DNA from 3 places in the Paucibacter sp. JuS9 genome. Region 2 is predicted to be linked to each of the others. Evidence: predicted binding sites of a transcription regulator. Region 2 holds the regulator's gene; each other region holds the start of a gene.
What was found. Region 2 encodes HrcA, which represses chaperone genes, less so after heat shock. Its sites were predicted from a motif close to TTAGCACTCNNNNNNNNNGAGTGCTAA; they were not measured.
Positions count from the first base shown of each region.

Region 1: rpoH (RNA polymerase sigma factor RpoH) is a predicted target of HrcA. The motif match lies at 8,088-8,114, and genes of this name have one in related genera.
Region 3: groES (co-chaperone GroES) is a predicted target of HrcA. The motif match lies at 2,719-2,745, and genes of this name have one in related genera.

Region 1 covers NZ_CP194172.1:3,082,328-3,092,207, reverse strand. The annotation lists gene ctaD (cytochrome c oxidase subunit I) at 1-749, shown strand, start outside; gene ABT392_RS13885 (cytochrome oxidase small assembly protein) at 755-871, shown strand; gene ABT392_RS13880 (cytochrome c oxidase assembly protein) at 884-1,504, shown strand; gene ABT392_RS13875 (DUF2970 domain-containing protein) at 1,501-1,734, shown strand; gene ABT392_RS13870 (cytochrome c oxidase subunit 3) at 1,785-2,669, shown strand; gene ABT392_RS13865 (DUF2909 domain-containing protein) at 2,739-2,957, opposite strand; gene ABT392_RS13860 (SURF1 family protein) at 2,991-3,713, shown strand; gene ABT392_RS13855 (SCO family protein) at 3,706-4,377, shown strand; gene ABT392_RS13850 (COX15/CtaA family protein) at 4,398-5,489, shown strand; gene cyoE (heme o synthase) at 5,501-6,421, shown strand; gene ABT392_RS13840 (SCO family protein) at 6,432-7,034, shown strand; gene rpoH (RNA polymerase sigma factor RpoH) at 7,130-8,041, opposite strand; gene ABT392_RS13830 (chemotaxis protein CheW) at 8,161-8,688, opposite strand; gene ABT392_RS13825 (CHASE domain-containing protein) at 8,722-9,880, opposite strand, start outside.
Region 2 covers NZ_CP194172.1:321,247-331,126, forward strand. The annotation lists gene ispE (4-(cytidine 5'-diphospho)-2-C-methyl-D-erythritol kinase) at 1-16, opposite strand, end outside; gene ABT392_RS01350 (outer membrane lipoprotein LolB) at 21-566, opposite strand; gene ABT392_RS01355 (tetratricopeptide repeat protein) at 566-2,296, opposite strand; gene mutM (bifunctional DNA-formamidopyrimidine glycosylase/DNA-(apurinic or apyrimidinic site) lyase) at 2,377-3,192, shown strand; gene mutY (A/G-specific adenine glycosylase) at 3,177-4,229, shown strand; gene ABT392_RS01370 (hypothetical protein) at 4,245-4,553, shown strand; gene rapZ (RNase adapter RapZ) at 4,558-5,478, opposite strand; gene recN (DNA repair protein RecN) at 5,475-7,154, opposite strand; gene ABT392_RS01385 (NAD kinase) at 7,154-8,029, opposite strand; gene hrcA (heat-inducible transcriptional repressor HrcA) at 8,098-9,117, shown strand; tRNA gene ABT392_RS01395 (tRNA-Ile) at 9,155-9,231, shown strand; gene ABT392_RS01400 (helix-turn-helix domain-containing protein) at 9,608-9,880, shown strand, end outside.
Region 3 covers NZ_CP194172.1:181,933-191,812, forward strand. The annotation lists gene ABT392_RS00760 (DUF1631 family protein) at 1-382, opposite strand, end outside; gene groL (chaperonin GroEL) at 582-2,228, opposite strand; gene groES (co-chaperone GroES) at 2,357-2,647, opposite strand; gene ABT392_RS00775 (Rossmann-fold NAD(P)-binding domain-containing protein) at 3,107-3,589, opposite strand; gene ABT392_RS00780 (Crp/Fnr family transcriptional regulator) at 3,832-4,632, shown strand; gene ABT392_RS00785 (ATP-binding protein) at 4,648-6,726, opposite strand; gene ABT392_RS00790 (winged helix-turn-helix domain-containing protein) at 6,723-7,451, opposite strand; gene ABT392_RS00795 (anion transporter) at 7,545-8,795, shown strand; gene ABT392_RS00800 (BlaI/MecI/CopY family transcriptional regulator) at 8,881-9,279, shown strand; gene ABT392_RS00805 (M56 family metallopeptidase) at 9,272-9,880, shown strand, end outside.

The DNA.
Region 1 (9,880 bases), 2.3 Mb from region 2:
ACGCGACCGCGTCGATCGCGATCCTGTCCTTCATCGTCTGGGCCCACCACATGTTCGCCACCGGCATGCCGGTGACGGGTCAGCTGTTCTTCATGTACGCGACCATGCTGATCGCTGTGCCCACGGGCGTGAAGATCTTCAACTGGCTGGCCACGATGTGGCGCGGTTCGATGACCTTTGAAGCCCCGATGCTGTGGGCCGTGGGCTTCATCTTCGTGTTCACGATGGGCGGTTTCACGGGCCTGATCCTGGCCATGGCCCCGATCGACATCCAGGTGCAGGACACCTATTACGTGGTGGCCCACTTCCACTACGTGCTGGTGGCTGGCTCGCTGTATGCGCTGTACGCTGGCGTGTACTACTGGGGTCCGAAGTGGGCTGGCGTGATGATCTCGGAGACGCGTGCCAAGATTCACTTCTGGGGCTCGCTGATCTTCTTCAACATCACCTTCTTCCCGATGCACTTCCTGGGTCTGGCCGGCATGCCGCGTCGCTATGCCGACTATCCGATGCAGTTCGCCGACTTCAATGCGATCGCGTCGGTGGGCGCATTCGGCTTCGGTCTGATGCAGGTCTACTTCTTCTTCGCCGTGGCCATCCCGCTGATGCGCGGCAAGGGTGAGAAGGCCCCGCAGCGTCCCTGGGAAGCGGCTGAAGGCCTGGAATGGGAAGTGCCGTCGCCGGCCCCGTTCCACACCTTCGAGAACCCGCCGAAGCTGGATCGCACGGCCACCAAGATCGTCGGCTGATCACCATGGCCCAGACGCAAGAACAACGTCGCGCCAACCGTCGCCTGGCTTTGATCCTGGCGTCGGTGGCCGCAGTGTTCGCGGTTGGTTTCGTGACCAAGATCGCGCTGTACGGTTTCTGAGCGGCTTCAGACATGAGCGATTCCACGCCCCGCCGGAACTGGCTTGAATCCCTGCGCAGAGCCAATCTGCAGCTGGTGGGCAAGCTGTCCGTCGTGGCGGTGCTGATGTTCGGTTTCGCCTACTCGCTGGTGCCGCTCTACAACGCCATCTGTTCGGCGCTGGGCATCAACGTGCTGTCGCTCTCCGAGCGCCAGCACGCGGTCAAGGCCCGGGACATCAAGAACACCCAGATCGACTACAGCCGCAAGATCAGCATCGAGTTCGATGCCAATGTGCGTGGCCCCTGGGAGTTCAAGCCGGCGGTCAGCCACCTGGAAGTGCATCCGGGCGAGCTGACAACCGTGATGTACGAGTTCAAGAATGTCCAGAACCGCGTGATGTCGGCGCAGGCCATTCCCAGCTACGCGCCGAAGCAGGCCACGGCCCACTTCAACAAGCTGGAATGTTTCTGCTTCAACGAGTACACCTTGGCGGCCGGTGAAGGCAAGCAGTGGCCGGTGGTGTTCGTCATCGACCCCAAGCTGCCCAAGGACGTCAAGACCATCACCTTGTCCTATACCTTCTTCGAGGTGGCGGGCAAGAAGCAGGCAGCGGCTCCGGTGCTCAACGGCGCGAAGGGGTCGAGGTCGTGACGCAGGATTTGAAGGAAGCCACGCAACGGCGCGGCTCGTTTTTCCAGACGGTCAAGGCAATTGCCTGGGCCTTCTTCGGCGTGCGTCGTGGCGCCGATTACGACAAGGATGTGGCTCAGCTGAACCCGGTGCATGTGATCATCGCCGGCGTGATCGGGGCCATTCTGTTTGTGCTGATGCTGGTGCTGGTCGTCCAGTGGGTGATCGGCAGCAGCATCGCAAGCAGCTGAAATTGCAGTTTTGATTGAACTACTGAAGCTTTAGTTCGAGGAGAAGAAAGATGTCGGCAGCGACCACCCACGGGAAAGCCCCGTACTACTTTGTGCCCGGACCCTCGCGTCATCCGGTCATGGCCGCCATCGGCCTGTTCTTCGTGATCCTGGGCGCAGGCCAGTGGATCAACGGCCACGACTGGGGCATGTATTCGCTGATCTTCGGTCTGCTGTGGTGGGCCTTTGTGCTCAAGCAGTGGTTTGGTGATGCGATCCGCGAAAGCGAAGGCGGCATGTACAGCGAGCGGATCGACCTCTCCTTCCGCTGGAGCATGGGCTGGTTCATCTTCTCGGAAGTGATGTTCTTCGGCGCCTTCTTCGGTGCGCTGTACTGGGCCCGCAACCACTCGGTGCCGTCGCTGGGCAGCCTGGACAACGCCATCCTGTGGCCCAACTTCAAGGCCCTGTGGCCGAGCGTTGCAGGCGCTGGCACGGCCGCTCCTGCCGGCATGGTTGAAGCCTTCCAGACCATGGGCCCCTGGCCGATCCCGACGATCAACACCGCACTGCTGCTGACCTCGGGTGTGACCCTGACGATTGCCCACCACGCCATCCTGGCCGGCAACCGCAGCAAGACTATCGCCTGGATGTGGGCCACCGTGATCCTGGGTATCGTCTTCCTGTGCCTGCAGGGCTACGAATATCACCACGCCTATGCGGAGCTGAACCTGAAGCTGACGTCCGGCGTGTTCGGCTCGACCTTCTTCCTGCTGACCGGCTTCCACGGCTTCCACGTGTTCGTCGGCATGCTGATGCTGCTGTTCATCACGCTGCGCCTGCAAAAGGGCCACTTCACCAAGGACAAGCACTTCGGTTTCGAAGGCGCCGCCTGGTACTGGCACTTTGTGGACGTGGTCTGGCTGGGCCTGTACATCGTCGTCTACTGGATGTAATGGGCCGCAAGGCCTGCAATGAAGAAGCGCCGCATCGAGCGGCGCTTTTTTTATTCAGGCACTGGCCGCTTACTTGGCCAGCGGCACGCCGGTTGGCTGGATCCAACCCATCAGATACGCAAGCCAGATGAACAGGAACAGTGCCACCGAAACCGCCACCCGCAGTGCCAGCGCGCGAGCCATGCGGGCATCGCGGCCTTGGGTGGCACCTCTGCGGAGCATGAAGAAGCCGGCCGAGGCCAGCGCCAGGAGCACGGCGATGAGGCCGATCACGATCAGGTATTTCATGGCTGCGGATTATTCCATCGGGGGCCCGCCAACATGACGGCAATGAAGGACAGGCGCCGCGCCGTGGTGTTGGTGGCCGCCATTCTTGGTGTGGCGCTCACCGGTCGCCTGGGCTGGTGGCAGCTCGACCGCGCCGCCGAGAAGCGCGCCATCCAGTCAGGCCTGGAGGCCGGCGAGAAGGCCGCAGCGCTGCCTGCCTCTGCCTTGCTTGAGGCACCGATGCCGGTGCATCGCCGCGTCCGTTTGCGTGGTGAGTGGCTGGCTGATCGCACCGTGCTGCTGGACAACCGCCCGATGAACGGCCGCGCCGGCTTCTATGCGGTGACGCCTCTGCGCCTCGATGGTCGGCATGAGATCGTGCTCGTGCAGCGCGGTTGGGTCGGCTTTGATGCGCAGCAGCGCAATCGTGCGCCAATGCTTGCTACGCCGGCCGGCGTCGTCGAGCTCGAAGGGCGGGTGGCGGTCGCGCCGACAAGGCTTTATCAGCTGGGCGAGGCCGGTACCGGCACGATCCGGCAAAATCTCGACCCGTCTGCCTATGCTCGTGAAACCGGGCTGCCCATCCTGCCCTTGGCGGTCTTGCAGACCGTTGGCAGCAATGCCGACGACAACTTGCCGCGCGACTGGCCAACGCCCGACCTGGGCATGTCCAAGCACTACGGTTACGCCTTTCAATGGTTTGCGCTCGCTGCGCTGATCCTGGGTCTTTATGTCTGGTTCCAACTCCTCCGCCCCCGGCGGCAGCACCATGTCTGAGAAATCCTCCGCCGAGCCACTGAGCATGACCGTGCACAGCGCACCACTGCCGGGCGAGCGCGCCGAGATGACGCGCCGTGGCCGCTGGCAGGCGCTTGGCGTCGTGCTGATCTGCGCGATGCCGGTGCTGGCCTCGTACTACAGCTTCTACGTGATGGGCCTGAGCGGCAAGGCCTATGGTGACCTGATCGTGCCGACGGTCGACATCCCTGAATCCCTGAGCCTTCGCGACCTCGCTGGCCAGCCGGTGAGTGTGGCCAGCCTCAAGGGCCAGTGGCTGCTGACCGTGGTGCAGCCCGCAGCCTGCGACAAGGCCTGCGAGAACCAGCTCTTCATGCAGCGCCAGTTGCGCGAGATGCTCGGCAAGGAGCGCGACAAGCTCGACAAGCTCTGGCTGATCCCTGACGACGAACCGCTGCGCCCCGAGCTGCAGGAGGCCGTCAGCAAGGGCATCCCGGTGCAGACGCTGCGGGTGCCGCGCACCGAGCTGGAAGCCTGGCTGAAGCCAGCGGCTGGAGCGAAGCTGCAGGACCACATTTACGTCATCGACCCCGTGGGGCGGTGGATGCTGCGCGAGCCGGTCGATCCGGACCCGAGCAAGATCAAGAAGGACCTGGATCGGCTGATGAAGGCCAACGCGGGTTGGGACAAGCCAGGGCGTTGAGCCGGCGCTGAAGCACAAGCATGTCCGGTTTCGATCTCTCTCCTCTCTTGAAGCTGCTCCTCGTCGGCGCCCTGCTGGGCGGCCTGCCGCTGCTGTGGCTGTGGCGGCGCCAGCGCGGCGTGGCCTTCGGCTCGCGCGGCTGGTTGCATGGCCTGGCCTTGCTGACGCTGTTCCTGACCTTCGACCTGGTCGTGTTCGGCGCCTTCACGCGGCTGAGCGACTCCGGCCTGGGCTGCCCGGACTGGCCGGGCTGCTACGGCCACGCGAGCCCGCTGGGCGCCCAAGAGCACATCAACATCGCCCAAACGGCGCAACCCACCGGGCCGGTCACGCATGGCAAGGCCTGGGTCGAGATGGTGCATCGCTACCTGGCAAGCGGCGTCGGCTTCCTTATCGTCCTTCTGACCATCTTCAGCTGGCGTGGCCGCAAGAAGTTTGAGCTGCCGCCCTCGGCACCGTGGTGGGCAACGCTCACGTTGGCCTGGGTGCTGGTGCAGGGTGGTTTTGGCGCTTTGACGGTGACGATGAAGCTGTTCCCGGCCATCGTCACCTTGCATCTGCTGTTCGGCCTGGGCCTGCTGGTGCTGCTTGCCGCGCAGGCGCAGCTATATGCGCCAAAGCAGGTCGCCTTGAGCGCCGGCCTGCGCCGCGGGCTGATCGCCGCCTGGTTCCTGACGGTGGCGCAGGTGGCGTTGGGCGGCTGGGTGAGCACCAATTACGCGGTGCTGGCCTGCAATGATTTCCCCAGCTGCCGGGCCGGCGACTGGTGGCCGGCGACCGACTTCTCGGCGGGCTTCACGCTTTGGCGCCATCTGGGCGTCGGGGCTGACGGCGGCTGGCTGCCCTTCGAGGCGCTGACCGCCATCCACCTCAGCCACCGCATCGGTGCGCTGGTCCTGACGCTCGCTTTGCTGGCCTTGATCTGGCGCCTCGCCGTCGCCGGGCAGGCGCGTTGGTCGCGTCGCCTCGGCCTGGTGCTGGCCTTGCAGATCGCCACCGGCCTGTCCAATGTCGTGCTGGACTGGCCGATTGCCGCCGCCCTGATGCACACCGGCGGTGCCGCGCTGCTGCTCTCCTTGCTGAGCGTGCTTTTGATGCGCACAAAACAATAGACTCACGCCCTATGTCGTCCACCTCGACCTCCGCTGCCGCTCCGGTCACCAGCTCGCGCTGGCAGCAGTACTACCAGCTGACCAAGCCGCGCGTCGTTCAACTGATCGTCTTCTGCGCCGTCATTGGCATGGCGCTGGCCGTGCCCGGCCTGCCCGAAGGCCGCGAATGGCTGACGGCCCTGGCCGCCACCGCCGGCATCTGGCTGGTGGCCGGCGCTGCCGCTGCCTTCAACTGCCTGATCGAGCAGCAGATCGACGCCAAGATGAAGCGCACCGCCTGGCGCGCCACTGCCAAGGGTGAGCTGAGCCGCGCGCAGACGCTGACCTTCTCGGCCCTGCTCTGCGCCATCGGCTCGGCCATGCTCTGGTTCTGGGTCAATCCGCTGACCATGTGGCTGACCTTTGCCACCTTCGTCGGCTATGCGGTGATCTACACCGTGATCCTGAAGCCCATGACGCCGCAGAACATCGTGATCGGCGGTGCCTCGGGGGCCATGCCACCGGTGCTGGGCTGGGCCGCGATGCGCGGTGATGTCGGTTCCGAGGCCATGCTGATGTGCCTGATCATCTTCCTGTGGACACCGCCGCATTTCTGGGCGCTGGCTCTGTACCGCACCGAGGACTACCGCAAGGCCGGCCTGCCGATGCTGCCGGTCACACATGGCGGCGAGTTCACGCGGCTGCAGATCGTGCTCTACACCTGGATCCTGCTGGCCGCGACGCTGTTGCCCTTCCTGACCGGCATGAGCGGCTGGATTTACCTGGTCGCGGCCATCGTGCTGGGCCTGCGTTTCTGCCACTATGCCTGGCGCCTGTGGAAGCAGTATTCCGACCAGCTGGCGCGCCAGACCTTTCTGTTCTCGATCTGGCATCTGTCGCTGCTGTTCGCGGCCTTGCTGGTCGACCACTATGTTCAACCCTGGATAAGCTGAGCCACACCCCATGCATGCCAAGCGTCAATTGATCCTGGCCCTGGCGGCCGCAGCTGCCCTGGGTCTGGCCGCGTGTGAACGCGGGCCTGCCAAGAACGCCTTTCAGGGCGTGGACCTGACCGGCGCCGACTATGCGCAAGACCTGAAGCTGCCCGACGTGGACGGCCGCGAGCGCTCGCTCGGCGACTTCAAGGGCAAGGTGCTGGTGATCTTCTTCGGCTACACCCAGTGCCCGGACGTCTGCCCCACGACCATGGCCGAGCTGGCCCAGGTCAAGAAGGCGTTGGGCACCGATGGCGAGCGGGTGCAGGGCATCTTCGTGACCGTCGACCCGGAGCGAGACACGCCCGAGCTGCTGCGCGCCTATCTGGCCAGCTTCGACCCGAGCTTCGTGGCGCTGCGCGGCAGCCCGGATCAAATCAAGGAAGCGGCGAAGAACTTCAAGGTCTACTTCGCCAAGGTGCCCGGCAAGCAGGAGGGCACCTACACGATGGACCACACGGCCGCCAGCTTCATCTTCGACACCGCAGGGCGCGTGCGCGTGTTCTCCCGCTACGGCTCGGGCGCGCAGGCGCTCACTGATGACTTGAAGATCCTGTTGGCAGAAAAGTGACCCACCCCTGTACCGGCTGCGCCGGTCCCCTCAAGGGGGCACGCCCCTAGTCCCGGCAAAGCCGGATCCTGGGGCGCCGCTTGGTAAAAGTGGGCTCAGGCTGGTTCAGCCAGCGCCTTGCGCATCTTCTTCATGGCGGCCGCCTCGATCTGGCGGATCCGCTCGGCGCTGACGCCGTATTCGGCGGCGAGCTCATGCAGCGTCATGCCGCCGCTCGAGTCGTCGTTCACCTTCAGCCAGCGCTCTTCGACGATGCGACGGCTGCGCTCGTCGAGTACGGCCAGTGCACGGGTGATGCCGTCGCCGGCCAGGGCGTCGCGGGCCCTGGCTTCGATCACACGGGTCGGTTCCTGGCTGTCGTCAGCCAGGTAGGCGATGGGCGCGAACGCCTCGCCGTCGTCGTCGGTCTGCGGCTCCAGGGCGACGTCGCCGCCGGACAGGCGCGTTTCCATCTCCAGCACTTCCTCGCGCTTGACCTTGAGCGTGCTCGCGACCTGCTCGATCTCGGCTTCGCTCAGCGTGTTGCGGTGGGTCTGCTCCGAAACTTCCTTCATGCTGTGCTTCATCGAGCGCAGGTTGAAGAAGAGCTTGCGCTGGGCCTTGGTCGTGGCGACCTTGACCATGCGCCAGTTGCGCAGGATGTATTCGTGGATCTCGGCCTTGATCCAGTGCATCGCGTAGCTCACCAGGCGCACGCCTTGGTCAGGATCGAAGCGCTTGACTGCCTTCATCAGGCCGACATTGCCTTCCTGGATCAGGTCGCCATGCGGCAGGCCGTAGCCCATGTACTGGCGGGAGATGGAAACCACCAGGCGCAGATGCGACAGCACCAGCTTCCCGGCCGATTCCAGGTCGCCCCGTTCGCGCAGATTGCGGGCAAAGCGGGATTCTTCTTCCGGCGTCAGCAGCGGGATGCGGTTGACGGCGGTGATATAGGCATCGAGATTGCCCAGCGAGGGCAGCAATGCCCAGGGGTCGCGGACGGTGATGGCTTGATTTGCGGTCATCTGAAGGGCCTCCTCATGAGAGTCATGGCACTGGGATTCGCAAATATTAGCACTCTTCCGAGGTGAGTGCTAAAGCCGGCGCTGGCATGACATGCCGCCGGCTCCAAGCCCGCCGAAAACTAGTCGACCAGGCCGAAATCCGGGCTGCCGACCATGCTTTCGATGTCCATCAGGATCAGCATGCGCTCGCCAATCTTGCCCAGACCGGTAATGAAGCGGGTGTCGATGGCGGCGCCAACCTGGGGCGGCTCCTTGATCTCGTCGGGCTGCAGCTCCAGCACGTCGGAGACCGAGTCGACCACGATGCCGACCACGCGGCCGATCACGTTGAGAACGATTACGACTGTAAACGGCGTGTACTCGGCCTTTTGCCCCAATCGGATGCGCAGGTCGACGATGGGCACGATGACGCCCCGCAGATTGACCACGCCCTTGACGAACTCGGGCGCATTGGCCACCCGGGTGGGCGGCTCGTAGGAGCGGATTTCCTGCACCTTCAGGATGTCGATGCCGTATTCCTCGGCATCGATGCGGAAGGTCAGGAATTGCCGGGCGGCGCCGCTGGCGCCGGAGAAGCCGGATTCAGCGGCCGAGACGGTGGCTACGGCGCGCGAGGCTTGAGTGGTCAGTTCGGTAGACGAGCTCATGTCCTGTCGTGATGGTGGTGGCCGGGAGAGGCTCTATTGTGAAGCAAGCGCCGGGCCGCTCAGCAGCTTGTCGAGCAGGGCGAGCAGCGCGTGCACGTCGACCGGCTTGGTCATGTAGTCGGCCGCGCCGGCCGCCTTGCAGGCCTCGATCTGCTCGGGCAGGGCGTTGGCGGAGAGCACCACGACCGGCATCGTGGCGCCGGCCGCGCGCAGGCGTTGCAAGAGCTCCAGGCCATGGATGTCAGGCAGTTGCAGGTCCAGCAGCAGAAGGTCGGGCTTCACGCTCAGCACTGTCTCCAGACCGCTCTGGCCGTCGACGCAGAGCTCCCAGCTGATCTGCGGTCGCTGGGCCAGGATGCCGCGCATCACCTCGGCATTGGCCGGGTTGTCCTCGATGTAGATCAGCCGGCGCTGCTGGTGATAGTGGCTGGCGGCGGCATGGTCCAGGGCGCTGGTCGGTGCGGCGACTGCGGCGCTGGCCACCGGCAGGCTGAGCGTGAAGCGGCTGCCCAGGCCGGCGCGGCTTGTGGCCTCCAGCTCGCCGCCCATGGCCTCGGCCAGACGCTTGCAGATCACCAGGCCGATGCCGGTACCCGACACCGAGCTGTGCTCGCGGCCCAGGCGGTTGAAAGGCTGGAACAGGCTGGCCGCTTGCTCGGGCGTGAGGCCGATGCCGCTGTCGGTCACGCTCAGGCTCACCCGGCCGCCGGCCTGCAGCTCGCTGCGGATCTCGATCCGGCCGCCCTCGACGTTGTACTTGACCGCGTTTGACAGCAGATTGATCAGGATCTGCTTGATGCGGGTGGCGTCGCCATGCACATGGCGGGCGTCTTCGGCCAGTTGCCGGTCCAGCGTCAGGTGGCGCTGTGCGGCGTTGCCTTCCACCATGGCGACTGCCTCATCCAGCAGCCGATTGAGGTCCTGCGCTGCCGGGTCCAGGCGCAGCGCGCCCGATTCGATGCGCGACAGGTCCAGCGTGTCGTCGATCATCTCCAGCAGATGCCAGCCCGCCTGCTGGATCTGCGTTGACCAACCGTGCTGGCGCGGACTCAGCGGCTGCTCGCGGTCCATCTCCAGCAACTGGGTGAAGCCGAGCATGGCATTGAGCGGCGTGCGCAGCTCATGGCTCATGCGCGAGAGAAAGTCGTTCTTGGCCCGGTTGGCTGCCTCAGCCGCCTCGCGGGCGCGCTCG
Region 2 (9,880 bases):
CGTAGAGCGCGCGCATCGCCTCATTGTCCCGCGACAGGAGACTCGAGGCGGGCTCGCAGCACCACTTCGTTGGGCTCGCTGCGCCGGGCGACTATCAAGCTCTTCTCTGCAAAGCCGCTGAGATCCACGGTCCAGCCGAGCTGCTTGAAGCCCTTGGTCTCGCCCTCTAGCGTCTGGCTGGGTGCATCAGGCCAGGGGCGGCCGCGCAGCCAGTCGAACAGGGCTGCAACTGGAATGGCTTCGCCCAGCAGGTCCTGCGTCAGGGTGTCGAGGTCTGGGTAGCGACGCTGCTCCTTTGGCGTCTGCATGAGCACAGATTCGCCGTCCCAGCGCGTGCGGGCGATCAATTGGCCCAGCGGTGTGCTGAGTTCCAGCAGGCCGGCTCGCGGCGTGCCTTGCAGATCAAAGCTGCCGCTACCGCCCTGGTCGCTGCCAGTGACCTTGACGCTCAGCTTGCCGCTGAACTGCATCGCGTCGGCCTGCACAGGCAGGGGCTGCGACTTGTCGCTGATGCTGGCGCAGGCCGTCAATGCCGCGGCAAGCGCGGCCACGAGCAAGCGTCGCATCAAGGCTTGGCCTTGAGCCGCTGCTGCGTGTCGCGCAGGGCTTCGTTGCTCGGGTCGCGCTTGGCGCCCTCGGCCCAGACACGTCGTGCCTCGTCCTGCTGCTGGGTCACCCACAGCAGTTCGCCCAGGTGGGCTGCGATCTCGGCGTCAGGGCGCGACTGGTAGGCCTGGCGCAGCAGCTTCAAGGCTGCGTCATGGTTGCCCAGGCGGTACTCGACCCAGCCCATGCTGTCGACGATGAAAGGCTCGTTGGGTGCGTACTGCAAGGCCTTGGCGATCAGCTCGCGGGCCTCGGGCAGGCGCTCGCGCCGATCGGCCAGCGAATAGCCCAGTGCGTTGTAGGCGTGATAGTGCTCGGGCTTGAGCTCGATGACGCGACGCAGCAGCGTTTCCATCTGGTCCACGCGGCCGAGCTTCTCTGCTGCCATCGACTGCTCGTAGATCAGGTCCACATCGCCCTCGAAGCGCTTGTTGGCCTGTTCGAGAACTTCGTAAGCCAGCTTCCACTGCTGCGATTCGCGCAGCAACTGGGCTTCGGCGATCAACTTGGCGCGGCCTTCGGCGTCGCTGGTTTCGGGCAGGGCCTGGATGAGCTTGCGGGCCTGTTCGATCTTGCCCTGGCGGGCCAGCAGCGAGGCGCGGCGGAACTGGGTTTCGGTGGCGCGCTGCGGGTTGTCGACCTTGGCCAGCCAGCTCTCTGCCGCCTTGTAGTCGCGCCGCATTTCCGCGGCTTGCGCCAGTTGCAGCCAGGCTTGCTGGAGCGCTTCCTTGGCGTCGAAGTCCTTGCTCGGAGGCATCTGCTCGATGCGTTTGACGAACTCGTTCAGCGCCAGTTCCGCGGCTTCCGGATGGTGGAGATCCAGCTCGAGCGCGCCGAGCGCATACCAGGCCGAGGGCAACTCGGGCGAGCGTTGGGTCACGAGACGGAACTCGCGCGCAGCATCGGCGCTGCGCTGCGAGCGGGCCAGTGCGCGGCCGTAGGCCTGGCGCAGGGAATGGCTGTCGGGGTGGGCGGCGAGGTGGTCGGCGACGACGGACTCTGCCTCCTTGCTGGACTGCATCAGTTCAAGCGCCAGCAATGGGGGCTCATCTGCGTCTGGCGCCGTCTGGGCTGCCAGGCGCACCAGCTCCAGAGCGCGAGCCGGCTCGGCGGCCATCGAGGCCAGGCGGCCATTGACCAGCAAGGCCATCAGCTTGGTGGACGGCAGGCGAGCCTGCTCCTGCAGTACCGGTTCCACGGCGGCCAGCACCTTCTTCGGCTCGGGCGAGCGCTGGAACAGCCGGGGCAGCGAGGCCAGTACGGCAATCCGCTGGTCTTCAGGCGTCAAGGCCAGCAGTGAACGCAGCGGTGCGGTGGCGTCCGCTGGGCGGTTCAGGAGGGTCACGAGCTGCAGCGTCATCTGCTGCGCTTCGATCGACTCCGGCACCGCATCGCGCCAGGCTCGTGCGGCGCTCAGTGCTTCGTCGCCGGCCCGAGCCTGCAATGCGATGTCTACGACACGCCGGAAAAGTGCCTCGTCGCCGGTGCGGCGTGCGGCATCAAGCAGCACCTGAAAGGCCACGCCGGGCTGGCCCGAGCGCAGCTCCATTTCGCCCACCAGCAACTGGTAGAACAGCGGCGCATCCATGTCGGAATTCGGCGGCGGCACCGGGTTGGCGCGTGCCGTCAGGCTGCTTGCGAGCAGGGCGGTGCACAGGGCGAGCTTGTGCAGGGCGGGGGTCTTGCGCATTGCTGAATGCTCCTGGTGGAGGCTCTAGTTGCGGGCCATTCTAGGGACGCTCTGTAAAGCTGCCACTTATCATGCCGGCCATGCCGGAATTGCCTGAGGTCGAAGTCACCCGCCGCTCGTTTGCCGACGCCATCGAGGGAGCGCGGGTCGAGGCTGTACGCCTGGGCAAGCCCTTGCGTTGGCCACTGGGCATCGAGCCGGGAGCGCTCAAGGGTCAGCGCGTCGGCCAGGCCCTGAGAAGAGGTAAATATTTGTGGCTGCCGCTGGAAAAGGGTGGCCTTCTGATGCATCTGGGCATGTCGGGCTCGCTGAATTTCTCGGCCGCCTCGTCGGCACCTGGTTTTCATGATCATTTCGACCTGCAGACCGACCGTGGCCTCTTGCGCCTGACTGATCCGCGCCGCTTTGGCGCTGTCGTCTGGTCGCCATCGTTGGAAGATGATCCGGCGGCCAAGCTGCTTTCCACACTCGGCCTGGAGCCCTTCGACCCTCGCTTTGACGGCGCCCATCTGCATGCCGGCCTGTCGGGCCGACGCGTCGCAGTGAAGCTGGCCTTGCTGGCGGGCGACATCGTGGTCGGTGCCGGCAATATCTACGCTTGCGAAGCGCTGTTTCGCGCCGGTATCGACCCGCGCGTGCCGGCGCATAAGGTCAGTCGTCCGCGCGCTGCCAAGTTGGCGGCAGCGGTGCGCGGCGTACTGGCCCAGGCGCTTGAGGCGGGCGGGACAACCCTGCGGGATTTCAAGGACGCGCACGGCGTGGCCGGCAGCTTCCAGATGCAGGCCGAGGTCTATGGCCGCGAAGGGTTGCCCTGCCTGCACTGCGGCACCAAGATCAAGCGCATCGTGCAGGGCGCGCGGTCAACATTCTTCTGCCCCTCATGCCAGAAGCGCTGAAGGCAGTGAGCACCTTGAGCGCGATGAAGCTGCCCATGGAATTCGGCCCCTTGCTGGTGGCCTGGCAACGCAAGCATGGCCGGCATGAGCTGCCTTGGCAGAACACGCAGGACCCGTACCGTGTCTGGCTCAGCGAAATCATGCTGCAGCAGACCCAGGTGACGACCGTGCTGGCCTACTACCAGCGCTTCCTGCAGCGCTTTCCGACTGTTGCAGATCTCGCGGCGGCATCGCTCGATGAGGTCCTGGCCATGTGGCAAGGGTTGGGCTACTACAGCCGGGCCCGCAATCTGCACCGTTGCGCCGTTGCCGTGGCGGCGCTGCCGGACGGTGCTTTCCCGCGCACAGCGGTCGAGCTGGCGGAGCTGCCCGGCATTGGCCGCTCGACGGCAGCGGCCATTGCGGCCTTCTGTTTCGGTGAGCGCGTGGCCATCCTCGACGGCAATGTGAAGCGGGTCTTGACGCGCCTGCTGGCTTTCGAGGGCGACATGGCCAGCAGCGCGCAGGAGAAATTGCTCTGGAAACATGCCGAAGCGCTGCTGCCGGACGAGGGCATCACGGCCTATACGCAGGGCCTGATGGACCTGGGCTCCAGCATCTGCTCGACCCGCTCGCCGCAATGCTTGCTATGCCCGGTGTCCGAGCTGTGTTCAGCGCGCGCGGCCGGGGAGACCGAGCGCTACCCGGTCAAGACGCGCAAGCTCAAGCGCGGCCGGCGCGAGAACTGGTGGCTGTGGCTGGAGAATCCGGCGGGCGAGGTGCTCTTGCAGCAGCGACCGGAGACGGGCGTCTGGGCGGGCCTCTGGACCCTGCCGCTGTTTGATGACGAGGCCGCGCTGCTATTGGCTGCCGAAGGCCTGGAGCCCGAAGTCCTCCCCCGCATTGAACATGCCCTGACGCATTTCGACTGGATCCTGCATCCACGCCGGGCCGTTCTGACCAATGGCTATCAGGCGGCCGGCGTTGGACAATGGGTAGCTCGCGAGAAACTGGCCAGCTATGCGCTGCCCGCGCCGCTGAAGAAATTGCTTGGTTGAGGAGACAAGCGAACCATGAATGCTGCAGTGAAGAATGCCATCGAGTCCGCCCTGATCGCCATGCTGGTCGGTGCCGTGTGCCTGGGGCTCCTGATCATGGGCAATAACGGCGAAGAAGAGATTTCAGCCCTGCGAGCCAGCATGCTGAGCCTGGGTATTGCCGGCGCCATGGTGGCCCATTGGGTTTTCATGGCCCAGGCCTTGAAGCTGAGCGGCCGCTCGCTGCTGCCCTGGCTGATCGCACTCATCGTCTTCGTGCCCATCGCCTCGGTGGTCTTGCTCGCGCTGCTGATATCGGGCAACAAGACCAGCCAGGCCGGCTGAGGCTTCAGCGGTAGTCCAGCTCGCGGTGCCGCTTGAGCACCTGGCCGTGATAGGCGAACTGGCGCGTCAGCGTCTCCACCAGATAGACCGAGCGATGCTGGCCGCCGGTGCAGCCGATGGCAATCGTCAGGTAGCTGCGCTGGTCGGCAGCAAAGCTGGGCAGCCACTGGCCGATGAAGGAGCCGATCTGCGCCAGCATCAGGCGCACCTCGGGCTGGTCTTCCAGGTAGGCCGCGACCGGCTTGTCTCGCCCGTTCAGCGGGCGCAGCTCGCGGTCGTAATAGGGGTTGGGCAGCACCCGCACGTCGAAGACGAAATCGGCGTCGCTCGGCACGCCATGCTTGAAGGCGAATGACTCGAACACCAGGGTCAGCGATTCGCCCTTGACCGCCACCAGGTCGCGCACCCAGGCGCGCAGTTGCGCGGGGCGCAAGAGGCTGGTGTCAATCACGGTCGATTCGACCCGCAGCGCGGCCAGCAGCTCTCGTTCCAGCTGGATTGCATCGAGCAGCGCGCGATGCGCGTCGTCGCCCGAGGTGTCGTCTTGACGCAGCGGGTGAGGACGGCGCGTTTCCGAGAATCGGCGCATCAGCGCCTCGGTATTGGCATCCAGGAAGATCGAGCGAACGGCCGTGCCCTCGCTGCGCAATTGCTTGATCAGCGGCAGCAGATGCGGCAAGGAGCCCGCGCTGCGCACATCAACTGCGATGGCCACGCGACGCTTGCCGCGGCGTTCTTCCAGCATCAGGAACTGCGGCAGCAATTCGGGCGGCAGGTTGTCCACGCAGAAGAAACCGGCGTCCTCCAGCGCATGCATGGCGACCGACTTGCCGCCGCCCGACATGCCCGTCAGGAGCACCAGATCGGCGGCGCCGGTGGGGCTGACGCCGATATCAATCAAGGGGGCGGGGCTGGTGCTGATCATGATTTGGCTGCCTTGGCCGGCTTCGCGGAGAGCGTCAGCATCTCCTGCGCATGGGCCAGGCTGGTGGAAGAGAGACGTTCGCCGCCCAGCATGCGGGCGATTTCGGCCACGCGTGCCTCGCCGGACACCGGCTGCACATCGCTGCAGGTGACGCCCTGGTGCAAGGCCTTGGAGACGACGTAATGCTGGTCCGCGCAAGCGGCAACCTGGGGCAGGTGGGTGACAGCCAGCACCTGTGACGACCGCCCCAGTTGCTTCATCAGCCGGCCCACGGTTTCGGCCACGGCACCGCCAACGCCGGCGTCGATCTCGTCAAAGATCAGGGTGCCGGCCGATTGACCTTCCAGCTGGCAGGTCGTGACCGCAATCGCCAGCGCGATGCGCGAAAGCTCGCCGCCAGACGCGACCTTGGCCAGCGGACGCGGCGTGCTGCCGGCATGGCCAGCCACCAGGAACTCAGCCGACTCCAGGCCGAAGCTCTGCGGCTGCTCTTGCGGCAGCAAGGAAATTTCGAATCGCCCACCTGCCATGCCCAGCTGCTGCATCGCCTGGCTCACGGCTGCAGACAAATGCGGCGCGGCCTTGCCGCGCGCCGTGCTGACCCGCTTGGCCTCCAGCTCGAAGGCCTTGCGCGCTGCGGCCTGTGCCTGTTCCAGCGCGGCCAGGTCAGTTGCAGCTTCGAGCTGTTGCAGCTCGGCCTTCCATTCATTCAGGAGACCCGGCAACTCGGCGGGCTGGCGGCGATAGCGGCGCGCCATCTGCATCCAGGCCGAGAGGCGCTCATCCAGTTGCTGCAGACGTTCCGGCTCCTGCTCCGCGCCATGCAGATAGGAACTCAGGGTGTGAACGGCGTCCTGCATCTGCGCTTGCGCACCAAGCAGCGCCTCGACTGCGGGTTGCAAGCGCGGGTCGTAATCGAGCACCGCTTGGAGGCCGTCCAGCGCGCGCTCGGTCAGGCGCTCGGCACTGGGCTCGGATTCGCTCAGCGCATCCAGGGCGCCGCGCGCGGCATCCATCAAGGAGGCGGCATGCGAGAGGCGCTGGTGCTCGGCATTGAGCTCTTCCCATTCCTGCTCGCCAGGCGACAGGCGGTCCAGCTCGCCGATCTGCCAGGCCAGGCGTTCGTGCTCGCGAGCCAACTCGGCGGACCGGCTACGGGCGCTCTCCAGCGTCTCGCTCGCAGCGCGCCAGTCGCCGTAGGACTTGGCAAGGGCGGCAGTATTCAGGCCTGCATAGGCATCGAGCAAGGCGCGTACCGCGGGCGCGCGGGTCAGGCCTTGCCAGGCGTGCTGGCCGTGGATGTCTACGAGGTGATCGGCCAGCTCGCGCAATTGGGCGACCGTGGCCGCACTGCCATTGATCCAGGCGCGACTCTTGCCTTGCGCGTCGATCACGCGGCGCAGGAGCAGGCTCTCGGAATCGGCGTCGAAGCCGGCCTCATCCAGCCACGTTGAGAGGCTCGTCGGGCGGTCGAATTCTGCGGTGATCTCGGCCTTGGCCGCGCCTTCGCGCACCACGCCAGCGTCGCCGCGGCTGCCCAGTGCGAGCTGCAGTGCGTCTATCAAGATCGACTTGCCGGCGCCGGTTTCACCGGTGAGGGCGGCGAAGCCGGCGCTGAAATCCAGCTCCAGCGAGGGGACTATTACGAAATCGCGAAGCGAAAGGCGGCGCAGCATCAGGCCACCCCTTCGTACCAACGCAGCTTGCGCCGCAGCGTCGCGTAGTAGCTCCAGCCCTTGGGATGCAGGAAGCAAACCTGGTGCTCCGAGCGGCGCACGCTGATGCGGTCGCCGTGCAGAAGGCTCGCCAGGCTCTGCATATCGAAATTCACACTCGCGTCGCGGCCGGCCACGATCTCCAGCAGCACGCCGCCCTGGTCGGGCAGCACGATGGGGCGGTTGGACAGCGCATGCGAAGCAATCGGCACGAGCACCCAGCCGGCAATGCTGGGGTGCAGGATCGGGCCGCCGGCTGAGAGTGAGTAGGCCGTCGAGCCCGTGGGCGAAGCGACGATCACGCCGTCGGCCCGCATATTGGCGACGAACTCTTCGCCCACCTGAACGCGCAGCTCCACCATGCCCGACGTGGCGCCGCGGCTCACGACCACGTCGTTCAGCGCCAGGCCCTCGAAAATGCACTCGCCATCCCGCCAGACAGCCCCCTCAAGCACGGCGCGCTTTTCCATCTCATAGTCGCCCACAAGAATGGGCTCGAGCGCTTCGCGGAAGCGCTCGATCGAGATATCGGTGATGAAGCCGAGCCGCCCCTGGTTGATGCCCACCAGCGGAATGGCGTGCCTTGCCATCTGGCGGGCGAAACCGAGCATCGTGCCGTCGCCACCGACCACGATGGCCAGGTCACAGTTCGCCCCGAGCTGGTCGGGACTCAATGCCTCGTAGGCGGTAATTCCGGTGTTTTGGGCAGTCTCGAGTTCGAGCGAGACGTCGAGGCCGAGGCCTGTGACGAACTCGGCAATCTCCTCCAGCAGCGGTCTGATGCCCCGCGCCTGATGTTTGCCCACGATTGCCGCATGTCGAAAACGCTTGGCCATGGAGGGAATTACACCACAGGGGCTTGTCCCGAACAGGCGAGGATGCGGGTGTCCGTACAATGAAAACCATGCTGGACGAGCGCTCCAAATCATTGCTGAAAACCCTGGTCGAACGCTATATCGCTGACGGCCAGCCTGTGGGCTCGCGCACGCTGTCCAAGGCATCTGGCCTTGAACTGTCGCCGGCCACCATCCGCAATGTGATGGCCGACCTGGAAGAGCTGGGCCTGATAGCGAGCCCGCACACGTCGGCCGGCCGCATACCCACGCCACGCGGCTACCGGCTGTTTGTCGACACGATGTTGACGGCCCAGCCCCATCTGATGGAGCCCAAGCCCCTGGAACAGCAGTTGCAGCCCGACCAGCCGCAGCGCGTGATCACCAGCGCGGCCAACCTGCTTTCCAATCTCTCGAGCTTTGTCGGCGTGGTCACGGCGCCGCGCAAGGCCAGCGTGTTCCATCACATCGAGTTCCTGCGCCTGGGCGACCGCCGGGTGCTGGTGATCATGGTCTCGCCCGACGGCGACGTGCAGAACCGCGTCATCTTCACCGCGCAAGACCTGAGCCAGAGCGAACTGGCCGAGGCCAGCAACCGGCTCAACGCGCACTACGCCGGCTTGACGCTGGAGTCGGTGCGCGAGCGGCTGAAGAGCGAGGTGGACGAACTGCGCGGCGAAATCGCCGGCCTGATGCAAGCCGCCGTCCAGGCCGGCACTGACGCGCTGGGCACCGGCGAAGAGCATCTGATCATCTCCGGCGAGCGCAACCTGCTCACCGTACAGGATTTCAGCAACGACCTCGGCAGCCTGCGCCGCCTGTTTGGTCTGTTCGAAGAGAAAACGCAATTGATGCGTCTGCTGGACGTGTCCAGCCGCGCCGAGGGCGTGCGCATCTACATCGGCGGCGAGAGCCAGGTCGTGCCCTACGAAGAGCTCTCGGTCGTCTCCGCCCCCTACGAGATCGACGGCAAGGTCGTCGGTACCCTGGGCGTGATCGGCCCCACCCGCATGGCCTACGACCGCATGATCCAGATCGTGGACATCACCTCCCGCATGGTCAGCCAGGCGCTGTCGGCGCACGGCAAGTAGGCTGAAGCAGCCCTATACAATCGCGCGCTTCCCCCGGGGGCCGTTAGCTCAGTTGGTTAGAGCAGAGGACTCATAATCCTTTGGTCGCAGGTTCAAGTCCTGCACGGCCTACCAATCACATCAATGACTTAGACGCTTGCTTGCGTTTTGAGTCATCGTGAATCGTGACAAAAGCGTGCTCTAGCGGGGCACGCTCTGCTGCCGCGCAGACTCGATTCTTGAGGCTGCGGCCATCAGGTTCTCGGTTGCGAACTTGGCGTAGCGGTCAACCATCACACGCGACTTCCAGCCGCTCAGGTCTTTCAGCTCGTCGCAGGTTGTGCCCGCCTGACGATGCCATGAGGCCCAGGTATGCCGTAGATCGCGAAACTGTATCGCTTTTGGCGATATTTCCAATTTATCGCCAAAAGCGATTTCTTGTGTTTATCGTCAATGGCGATATAGTGCAAATATCGGCAATGACGATAGCCCTGCTTCGCCGCCTCGACCTATGAACCAACTCATCTCCGTTCCCAGCCAGGTCGGCCTCGTCCTTCGAGCCGTGCGCAAAAGCGCCAAGCTGAGCCAGAAGCAGCTGGCCGCAAAACTCGGCATGAGCCAAAACCGCTTGTCCGAGCTGGAGACCGACCCGGGCTCCATGCGCGTGGACCAGCTCTTAGCTGTCCTGTCCGCGCTGGGCCTTGAATTGCAAGTGCAGACTCGAGGCGGGCTGCCAGTTGCCAGCAGTGAAGGCGGCGTGGGCTTGCCCACTGTTAGCAAAGTG
Region 3 (9,880 bases), 140 kb from region 2:
GGCCGCGCAGGGCAGCAAAGAAATTGCCCAGCTGATGCAGCTCGGGCTTGCATTGCTCTTCCACCGATGCGATCAGGTGGGCGATGGCAACATCCTGCAGCGCCTGGTGTTCGTCAACCAGGCTCAATGTGTCGAGCGACACCGCCGCGCCACGGCGCAGCGGGTCCTGGCCACGCCTGGCGATCTGCAGCATCGGCTGCAGTACCGCCTCCAGATTGGTGGCGAAGCGGCCACGCTGGCGGCGCCAGCCTTCCAGCAGCATGAAATGTTGGGGGCGGCGTTCCAACTCGTCCTGGATCGCATCCTGGACCGAGCGCGCAAGCATCGGCAGGGCGGCGATGGTGTCGTCGACCAGGGTTTGCAGGGTAGGGGCTTGTGGCATGTCGTGACTTTGACGGATGCCGCATTATGAATTGGCAACCCACGCAAATGCTGACTCTGCGCGGCCCCCCCCTGAGGGTGGATGGTCCGGGCAACAGACCATGAAAAATCACCGCTTTTTTCATCGGTAACAGGGCAATGAAAAAGGGCCGCATTGCTGCGGCCCTTTCTGAACTTGCCCTCGAAGGGCAGGCTCGTTCTTACATGTCCATGCCCATGCCACCCATGCCGCCCATGCCACCAGGCATGCCGCCGCCGGCTGCTTCTTCCTTCGGCGACTCGGCGACCATGCACTCGGTCGTCAGCATCAGCGAAGAAACCGAAGCGGCGTTCTGCAGGGCAGTGCGTGTCACCTTGGTCGGGTCCAGGATGCCCATTTCGATCATGTCGCCATAGGTGTCGTTGGCGGCATTGAAGCCGTAGTTGCCCGAACCGGCCAGCACGGCGTTCACGACGACGGAGGCTTCGCCACCGGCGTTGTAGACGATTTCGCGCAGCGGGGCTTCGATGGCCTTCAAGACCAGCTTGATGCCGGCGTCTTGGTCGGCGTTGTCGCCCTTGATGACGCCAGCAGCTTGCTTGGCGCGCAGCAGAGCCACGCCACCACCGGCCACGATGCCTTCTTCCACCGCAGCGCGGGTGGCGTGCAGCGCGTCTTCCACGCGAGCCTTCTTTTCCTTCATTTCGACTTCGGTGGCAGCGCCGACCTTGATCACGGCAACACCGCCGGCCAGCTTGGCCACGCGCTCTTGCAGCTTCTCGCGGTCGTAGTCGCTGGTGGCTTCCTCGATCTGGATGCGCACTTGCTTGACGCGGGCTTCGATGTCGGCAGCAGCACCCATGCCATCGATGATGGTGGTGTTTTCCTTGCCCACTTCGACGCGCTTGGCCTGGCCCAGGTCAGCCAGCGTGACCTTCTCCAGCGTCAGGCCGACTTCTTCGGCGATGACCTTGCCGCCGGTCAGGATGGCGATGTCTTCCAGCATGGCCTTGCGACGGTCGCCGAAGCCCGGCGCCTTGACGGCCACGACCTTCAGGATGCCGCGGATCGTGTTGACCACCAGGGTCGCCAGCGCTTCGCCTTCGACTTCTTCGGCAATGATCAGCAGCGGACGGCCCGACTTGGCCACTTGCTCCAGCGTGGGCAGCAGGTCGCGGATGTTCGAGATCTTCTTGTCGTACAGCAGGACAAACGGGTTGTCCAGCAGTGCGGCTTGCTTCTCGGGGTTGTTGATGAAGTAGGGAGACAGGTAGCCGCGGTCGAACTGCATGCCTTCGACGACGTCCAGCTCGTTGTTCAGGCTCTTGCCGTCTTCAACGGTGATCACGCCTTCCTTGCCCACCTTGTCCATTGCCGAGGCAATGATCTGGCCGACGTCGGCATCGCTGTTGGCCGAGATCGTGCCGACTTGAGCGATTTCCTTGGAGGTGGTGGTGGCCTTCGAAGCCTTCTTCAGCTCGGCGACCAGGGCCGTCACGGCCTTGTCGATGCCGCGCTTCAGGTCCATCGGGTTCATGCCGGCGGCCACGTACTTCATGCCTTCGCGCACGATGGCCTGGGCCAGGACCGTCGCGGTCGTGGTGCCGTCACCGGCGTTGTCAGACGTCTTGGAAGCGACTTCCTTGACCATCTGCGCGCCCATGTTCTGCAGCTTGTCCTTGAGCTCGATTTCCTTGGCGACCGACACGCCGTCCTTGGTCACCGTGGGGGCGCCGAACGAGCGCTCCAGCACCACATTGCGGCCCTTGGGGCCCAGGGTCACCTTGACCGCATTGGCCAGGATGTTCACGCCTTCAACCATGCGAGCACGAGCTTCGCCGCCAAAGATCACGTCTTTTGCTGCCATGTGTATTTCTCCGAATTCTTAAAAAGTGGGTGTTGCTGTTGCTACGGACTTTTGTCTCCGGCCGGCCCCTTGGGCCTTAACTTCGCAAGCGAAGTTAGCCTCGACGAAAGTAAATCGCCGTGGGCGATTTACTTTTCCACCACTGCAAACAGGTCTTCTTCACGCATCACCAGCAGCTCGTCGCCATCGACCTTGACGGTCTGGCCCGAGTACTTGCCGAACAGCACGCGGTCGCCGACCTTGACGTTCATGGCGATCAGGTCGCCACGGTCGTTGCGCTTGCCGGTACCGACGGCGAGCACTTCACCCTGGTCCGGCTTTTCAGCGGCGGCGTCGGGGATGAAGATGCCCGAGGCAGTCTTGGTTTCTTGTTCCAGGCGCTTAACGATCACGCGATCGTGCAGAGGACGCAGATTCATCACATCTCCTTGAGGATTTCTCGGGCTTTGAAAATGGAGATCCGCCAGGGCCCAGAGGCCGGGGCGGATCGTTAGCACTCTTGATTGTTGAGTGCTAGCAATCGGATTATAGGGGTCGGAGATGGGCTTTCAAGAGCCCGCCCATGCCTGACGGCGTGGAAAGGATTTGCCCAGTGATGCGGATCCGAAAGATGCTCGTTCGGATCCCGCACATGGCGTTATGCACAAAATGAATAGGGTTAACCCGCAATGACTAGGTAATTTCCCTAGAATGACAGCATTCGCAAACGCAAAGAGGAGATAGAAGAATGGAACTGCTGATCATCACCCTGGCCCTGTCGGCCGTCGCCCTGATCGTCCAACTGAAGGACCTGGTCCAAGCCGACCTCGGCGGCGCGCTGTAAGCACCGCCACTCAATGAGTCAGGCCTCCCGTTGGGAGGCTTTTTTTCGCCCGTGCTCAGCTGCTCAGCGCGCGCATGAGGAGTGCCTGCACCAGCAGGCGCTCGCGGGCGGCCTGTTCGGTCACCGGCAATTTATCAACCCAGTCCGGCGGACAGGTGGCCAGGCTGGACTGGCTGTCCAGCACCGGGGTGCCGCATTGCAGCTGCAATTGCCGCAGCAGTTCGGGCGGCAGGTCCTGGCATTCGATGGCGTCATAGAGCCGGCCCAGCATGCGGGTGGTGGCCAGCGTGGTCGACGGGCAGAACAGGCCGGCGTGCTGCGGTCGGATCAGCGAGACCTGGGCGCCAAGTTCCTGGGCGGCGTCGATGAAGCGCGTTGCGGCCGCGCCGTCCGGATGCTCAGTCAGCAGGCCGATGTTCTTGTTGCGCAGCAGGCTGCGCCCGTGGCTGGCCATGCCTGCAGATTGCAACGCCTTGGCGGTGTCGAGCAGGGCGGCGAGTTCGGTAGCAATGAGCGTGGCCTGGTAAGGGGTGGGCATGGGGCAAGGTGTCTGAACAGAGTTCAAGCAGCCAGCGGCGATGCTAATCAGGCGCAGGTGGCGACCGTTGACCGGGATCAACAAGCCGAACGCTTGTCTCAAGTACCCAGGGCGCCCAGCCCGCTGTTACCAACTGTTTACGCAGCGCTTGCCGACTGCTTCAAATCGGTCTTGTCGGTTGTCATGCGGTTGGCCGAGGCTCCCTAGCATGGGCTCATCAAACACAGACCCGCAGGACGCCCATGCTGACCACCGCCACTCCCATCCTTCTCCGCAAGAACGAGGCGGCCAATGCCGGCTCGCTGCAGGGGCAAGCACAGCACCGGAACTCCGAGCAGCGCGCGCAGCTGAGCAGCAGCCAGCAGATTGCCGATGCGCTGGCCTTGGTCAGCGACTGCCTGGTGCCGCAGCGCTTGATGGTGCGTGCCGGTGACGTGATCTGCCAGGCCGGCCAGCGTTTCGACTGCCTGTACCTGATGAACTCCGGCTTCGTGAAGATCATCAGTCTGTCCAGTGATGGCCGCGAGCAGGTGGTGGGGCTGAAGTTCCGCGGCGATTGGCTGGGCTTTGACGGCATTGCCAACCAGCGCTACAGCTGTGATGCCATCGCCATCGACACCGGCGAGGTCTGGGCGATCCGCTATGACGCGCTGCTCGAGGCGAGCCTGCGTCGTCCTGTGCTCCTGAACCTGCTGCACCAGGCGATGAGCCGCGAGATAGCCAACGACCGCGACTCGCTGATGTCGGTCTGCACCCTGCCGGCCGACGCCCGCGTGGCCGACTTCCTGCGCTACTGGGCCGACTCACTGGCCAAGCGCGGCCTGCGCACCGACCAGATCAAGCTGCGCATGACCCGTGCCGAAATCGGCAACTACCTGGGCATGACGCTGGAAACGGTGAGCCGTGCGCTTTCGCGCTTGGCCAAGGCCGGCTTGATCGAGTTCGCCGAGGGCGGTCGTCGCGACATCCTGATCCCCGAGGTCGATGCACTGCGCACCTTCATCCAGGGCGGTATGACACCGGCCCCTGCGCTGCTGCAGTAAGCCCAGCCGTTTCAGTCAGTTGCTGAGCAGCCTGGCCATGGCCGCGGCCAGCTCTTCGCGGCCATAGGGCTTGCGCAAGAGCTCCCAGCCAGGTGGCGAATCGCGGTCGGCGTCCAGCAGCTCGGATGAAAAGCCTGACATCAGCAGCACGGCCATGCCCGGGCGGCTGGCCTGGGCGCGTGCCGCCAGCTCGGTGCCCCGCATGCCCGGCCCGAGGGCAATGTCGCTGAGCAACAGGTCAAAGTGCGGTGGCTCGCCCGTCGGCGGATCCAGTACTTGCAAGGCCTGCTCGGCGCTGGCGGCCGACTCCACGATGCAGGCCAGCCCCAGCAGAAAAGTCCGCACGATGTGGCGCACCTCGGTGTCGTCTTCCACCAGCAGCACGCGTATGCCGGCACGCAGCGGCGCGACATCCGGTTTGTCCTCGCTTTCGCGGGCCGCCGTCCAGGGTTGAGGGATGTAGAGCGTCAGGGTTGTGCCCATGCCCTGCGCGCTGCTGATCGCGATCGCGCCCTTGGACTGCTTGACGAAGCCATAGACGGTGGCCAGGCCCAGGCCCGTACCGCGGCCGGCGGCCTTGGTGGTGAAGAAGGGCTCGAAAGCACGCTCGCGCACGGCCTCGGGCATGCCCTGACCGCTGTCGGTGATGGTGATCTGGACGAAGCGATCTACGGCGGCACTGGGGTCTTCGAGCTCGGTGCGCAGCCGATCCGGCAGGCTGGCGCAGGCGCTGGCGCGGAACTGCAGCCAACCACCCTCGGGCATCGCGTCGCGGGCATTGATCGCGATATTGAGCAGTGCCGATTCCAGCTGCGCCGGGTCGGCGAGCACCAGGGGGCAGTCCTCGCCCACCTCGACCGTGATGGCAATGCGCTGGTCGAGCGTGCGGCGGAGCATGCCGGCCAAGGAATTGAGCAGCGCATGCAGGTCCACCGGCTCCGGCTGCAGCACCTGGCGGCGCGCGAAGGTCAGCAACTTGGCCGTGAGTTCGGCAGCACGCCGGCTGGCCCGCGTGGCCGCGGCCAGCAGCGGCTTTGCTGGCGATGACGCGTCAAGCCCAGGCAAGTCTTCCAGCACTTGAAGATTGCCCTGGATGACGGTCAGCAGATTGTTGAAATCGTGGGCGATGCCGCCGGTCAGCTGGCCAACGCTCTCCAGGCGCTGTGCATGGTTGAGCGCCTCCTCGGTCTTGGCGCGCTGCAGGCTGCTGGTCAGCAGATTGGCCAGCGACTCGAGGAAGTGCACCTCGTCGTCTCCAAAGCGCTGGCTGCGCCGCGAGCGCACGGTCAACGCACCGATGATGCGGCCGCGCTCCGCCAGTGGCACCGCCAGCGCGCTGCGCAGGCCAGCGTCAAGATAGGCCTGGGGCACGGCGAAGCGCTGCTCTGTGGCGTAGTCGGCCACCACCACCGGCGTGCCGGTGGCGGCCAGGTAGCCTGGGGGCGTGTCCGGTCGGTTGGGCAGCAGCGTGCCCAGCGGCTCGGCCGGCAGGAGGCCGAAGCCGCTGGCCAGGCGGATCTGCTTGCGGTCCGGCTCCAGCAGGAAGACTGCCGCCAGCTCCACCTGCAAGGCTTCGGCCGCGATGGTGCTGACCCTCGTCAGCAGCACCTCCGGGTCCCGCGTATCGATCGCCAGGCGGCCCAGTTGCGCCAGATGCTCGCTGTAGCGGGCACGCTGCAGCGCTTTCTTGACGCGCGGATAGCTGCCGACATCGCGGATTGCCGCCACCACCAGGCCCTGCTGCGGCAGCGGGCTCAGTGCGATCTCGACCATCACTTCCGAGCTGTCGCTGCGCCTGGCCACCAGCTCCATCTGCGTGCCCATGGGGCGCGCGCGCGGCGCTTCACCATAGGCCTTGCGGTACTCGGCATGGCGGGGGCGGATCGCGTCGGGCACCAGCGCATCGACGGTCAGGCCGTGCAGCTCGTCCACCGTGTAGCCAAGCAGGTTCGAGGCCGCCTCATTGCAAAGCACGATGTGGCCCGCCTTGTCGACCAGCAGCAGCGCATCGGGAAAGGCCTGGAACAGCGAGCGGAACACTGTGGACGGATCCAGACCCGTCGGCAGCGCCGGGGTTTCGCCGTCCGGCCTCATGTCGATGGGCTCACCGCGGGCACGAGGATGTAGCCGGCACCCCGAACCGACTTGATCAGCTGCGGGTTGTCGACATCGGTTTCCAGCTTCTTGCGCAGGCGGCCGACCTGCACGTCGATCGTGCGGTCAAAGGGGCCGGCCTCGCGGCCGCGCGTGTGCTCCATCAGAAAATCGCGCGAAAGCACCCGGCCCGGATGCCGGGCAAAGGCCACCAGCAGGTCGAACTCGCCGCTGGTGAGCGCCACTTCCTGGCCGGTCGGCGAGAGCAGGCGGCGCGCACCCACGTCAAGGTTCCAGCCAGAGAAGCACAGCTGCTCGCCACCAGGCTGCAGCGCGGCCGCCGCGGCGAGCGGCTGCAGCCGGCGCAGTACCGCTTTGATGCGGGCCAACAGTTCGCGCAGGTCGAAGGGCTTGGTCACATAGTCGTCGGCACCGACCTCCAGACCGACCACCTTGTCGATGGCGTCGCCGCGGCCGGTCACGATCACCAGGCCGCAGCACCAGTGCTCGCGCAACTGGCGGGCAATCGAGAAACCGTCCTCGCCGGGCAGGCCCAGGTCCAGGAGCACCAGGGCGGGCGGGTCGGCCTTCATCAGCAACATCAAGGCATGACCGTCGTGCAGTGCGGTGACCCGAAACCCATGCGCCTGCAGGTAATTGCCCAGCAGCTGGGTGATATCGGATTCGTCGTCGACGATGGCGATATGGGCTGGAACCGTATTCATCGAGACAAAGCCTAGCAGGATTGGCCGACCTGGCGCTGACAATGTGGCCCGCGACTACTGCCTTTCAGGGACAAGACCTGCCCCTCATTCCGCATGCACGACCTTGCTGTTTCCGATCTTGTGGTGCTGAGCGTGTTCGGCATCGTCTACCTGGGCATGATCCTCGGTGGCCTGCCGCGCCTGCAACTGGATCGCACCGGCGTGGCGCTGCTGGGCGCCATTGCCATCGTCGGCGCCGGCGTCATGACACCCGAGGCGGCGGCCCAGGCCATCCACCTGCCGACCATCCTGCTGCTGTTCTCCTTCATGGTGATCTCGGCGCAGATGCGGCTTGGCGGCTTCTATGGCGCCGTGACACGCCGCATCGCTGCGCTGCCCCTGGCCCCCGTGGGCCTGATGGGCGTGGTGATCGCTGCTTCCGCCTTGCTATCGGCGGTGTTTTCCAACGACATCGTCTGCCTGGCCATGGCGCCGCTCCTGCTGGAGGCCTGCCTGCGCCGCCGGCTCGACCCGATTCCCTTCCTGCTGGGCCTGGCCTGCGCCAGCAATGTCGGCTCGGCGCTGACCCTGATTGGCAATCCGCAGAACATGCTGATCGGCGAGGTGCTGAAGCTGCCCTTTGGCGCGTACAGCCTGCAGGCGTTGCCGCCGGTACTGGCCGGCCTGCTGGCCTTGTGGGCCCTGCTGGCCTGGCAGATGCGCCATGGCGCGCCGGCGGCGGTGCAGGAGGCGCCGGTGCCTGACGAACCACCTTTCGATGCCTGGCAGACCGCCAAGGGCCTGATCGTGGCGGGCGTGCTGGTTGCGATCTTTCTGTTGACCTCCTGGCCGCGCGACGTGGCCGCCCTGGTCGGCGCCGGCTATCTGCTGCTGAGCCAGCGCTTCCATTCCAGCAAGGTGATGGGCCTGATCGACTGGGAGCTGCTGGTCCTGTTCATGGGATTGTTCGTCGTCAACGCAGCGCTGGAACACACGGGCATGACCAAGGCCGCGATCAACTGGCTGCTGGCCCAGGGCCTGGACCTCGGCCAGACATGGCCCCTGTTCGGTGCGACGCTCGCGCTGTCCAATCTCGTCTCCAACGTGCCGGCGGTGATGCTCTTGCTGCCTGGGGCAACTGCAGCAACAGCGGCGCCCACGGCCGGGCCGACACTGGCCCTGGTCAGCACGCTGGCCGGCAACCTGCTGATCGTCGGCTCGATTGCCAACATCATCGTGGTCGATGCGGCGCGCCGCGCCGGCGTCCTGATCGACTGGCGCCGCCATGCGCGCACCGGGTTGCCGGTGACGCTGGCCAGCCTGGCCCTGACCGCGCTGTGGCTGGCCTGGCTGGCTCGCGCCTGATTTTTTGGGGACCCTGCCGTAAGTCACTTGTGCAGCGTGCCGAATCTCTTCTACATTTGTAGTACTACATCTGTAGAAGAGACCCATGGACGAAGAAAAGAGCAATGACCTGGCCCTCAGCGAGCTGCAGCTGGCGCTGATGCGCGTGCTGTGGGAGCGCGGCGAAGCGAGTACGGCCGAAGTGGTGGAAGCCCTGCATGAAGCGGGCCGCGCGCTGGCGCACACGACGGTGGCCACGCTGCTGACCCGGTTGGAGAAGCGGGGCATGATCAGCGCCAGCCGCGACGGCCGCCAGCTGCGCTACCGCGCGGCGGTGGATGAACCCGAGGTCCAGCGCTCCATGGTGTCCGGCCTCCTGAGCAATCTTTTCCAGGGTGAGCCCAGCCGGCTGATGAGCCATCTGCTCAGCGAAGGCGAGATCGGCGAGGACGATCTGGCCAAGATGCGGGCCCTGCTGGCTCGCCGCGGAGGTCGTCATGCTTGAAGCACTGGCCGGCTGGCTGCTCAACTATCTCCTGCACAGCACGGCGCTGCTTGGCGGCGCGATGCTGCTGGAACGCCATCCCGCCTTGCAGCGTTCGCTGACCGTGCGCGAACTGATGTGGCGGATTGCCCTGTTCGGCGGCCTGCTCAGCGCCACCGCCCAGGCATTGGCGCCGCCGCTGATGGCCGCCTTCGAGCAGTTGCCGGCCGAGGTCCGTCGCTCGGAGGAGCAGCGCAGCGTTGGCCTGGTGCTGGCAGCGGTGGAGCCTGCGGTCGATGCAGCCGACGAGATGCCACCGACAGCAAGCCCTGTGGTCGATGCGAAGCTTGCGCCAGGGGCCGTGCCCACCGCCGTGGAGAGCGCCGCACACACACCTGTGCCTGAGCCCGTCAGCCGGCAAGACGTGGCCCTCGGCGCTTCGTTCAGCAATGCCGCCGGCGCCCTGACCGTGGCATGGGCCATCGTGTCCTTGGGCAGTTTGATTCTGCTGGGCCTGCGACTTGCGGCGCTGCGCTGGCGCGTGCGGCGGCTGAGCCCGGCCGGCGAGCCTAGCTGGCAGCAGGCTGCGCAACGCCTGGCCGGTCTGGCTGGCCTGCCCACG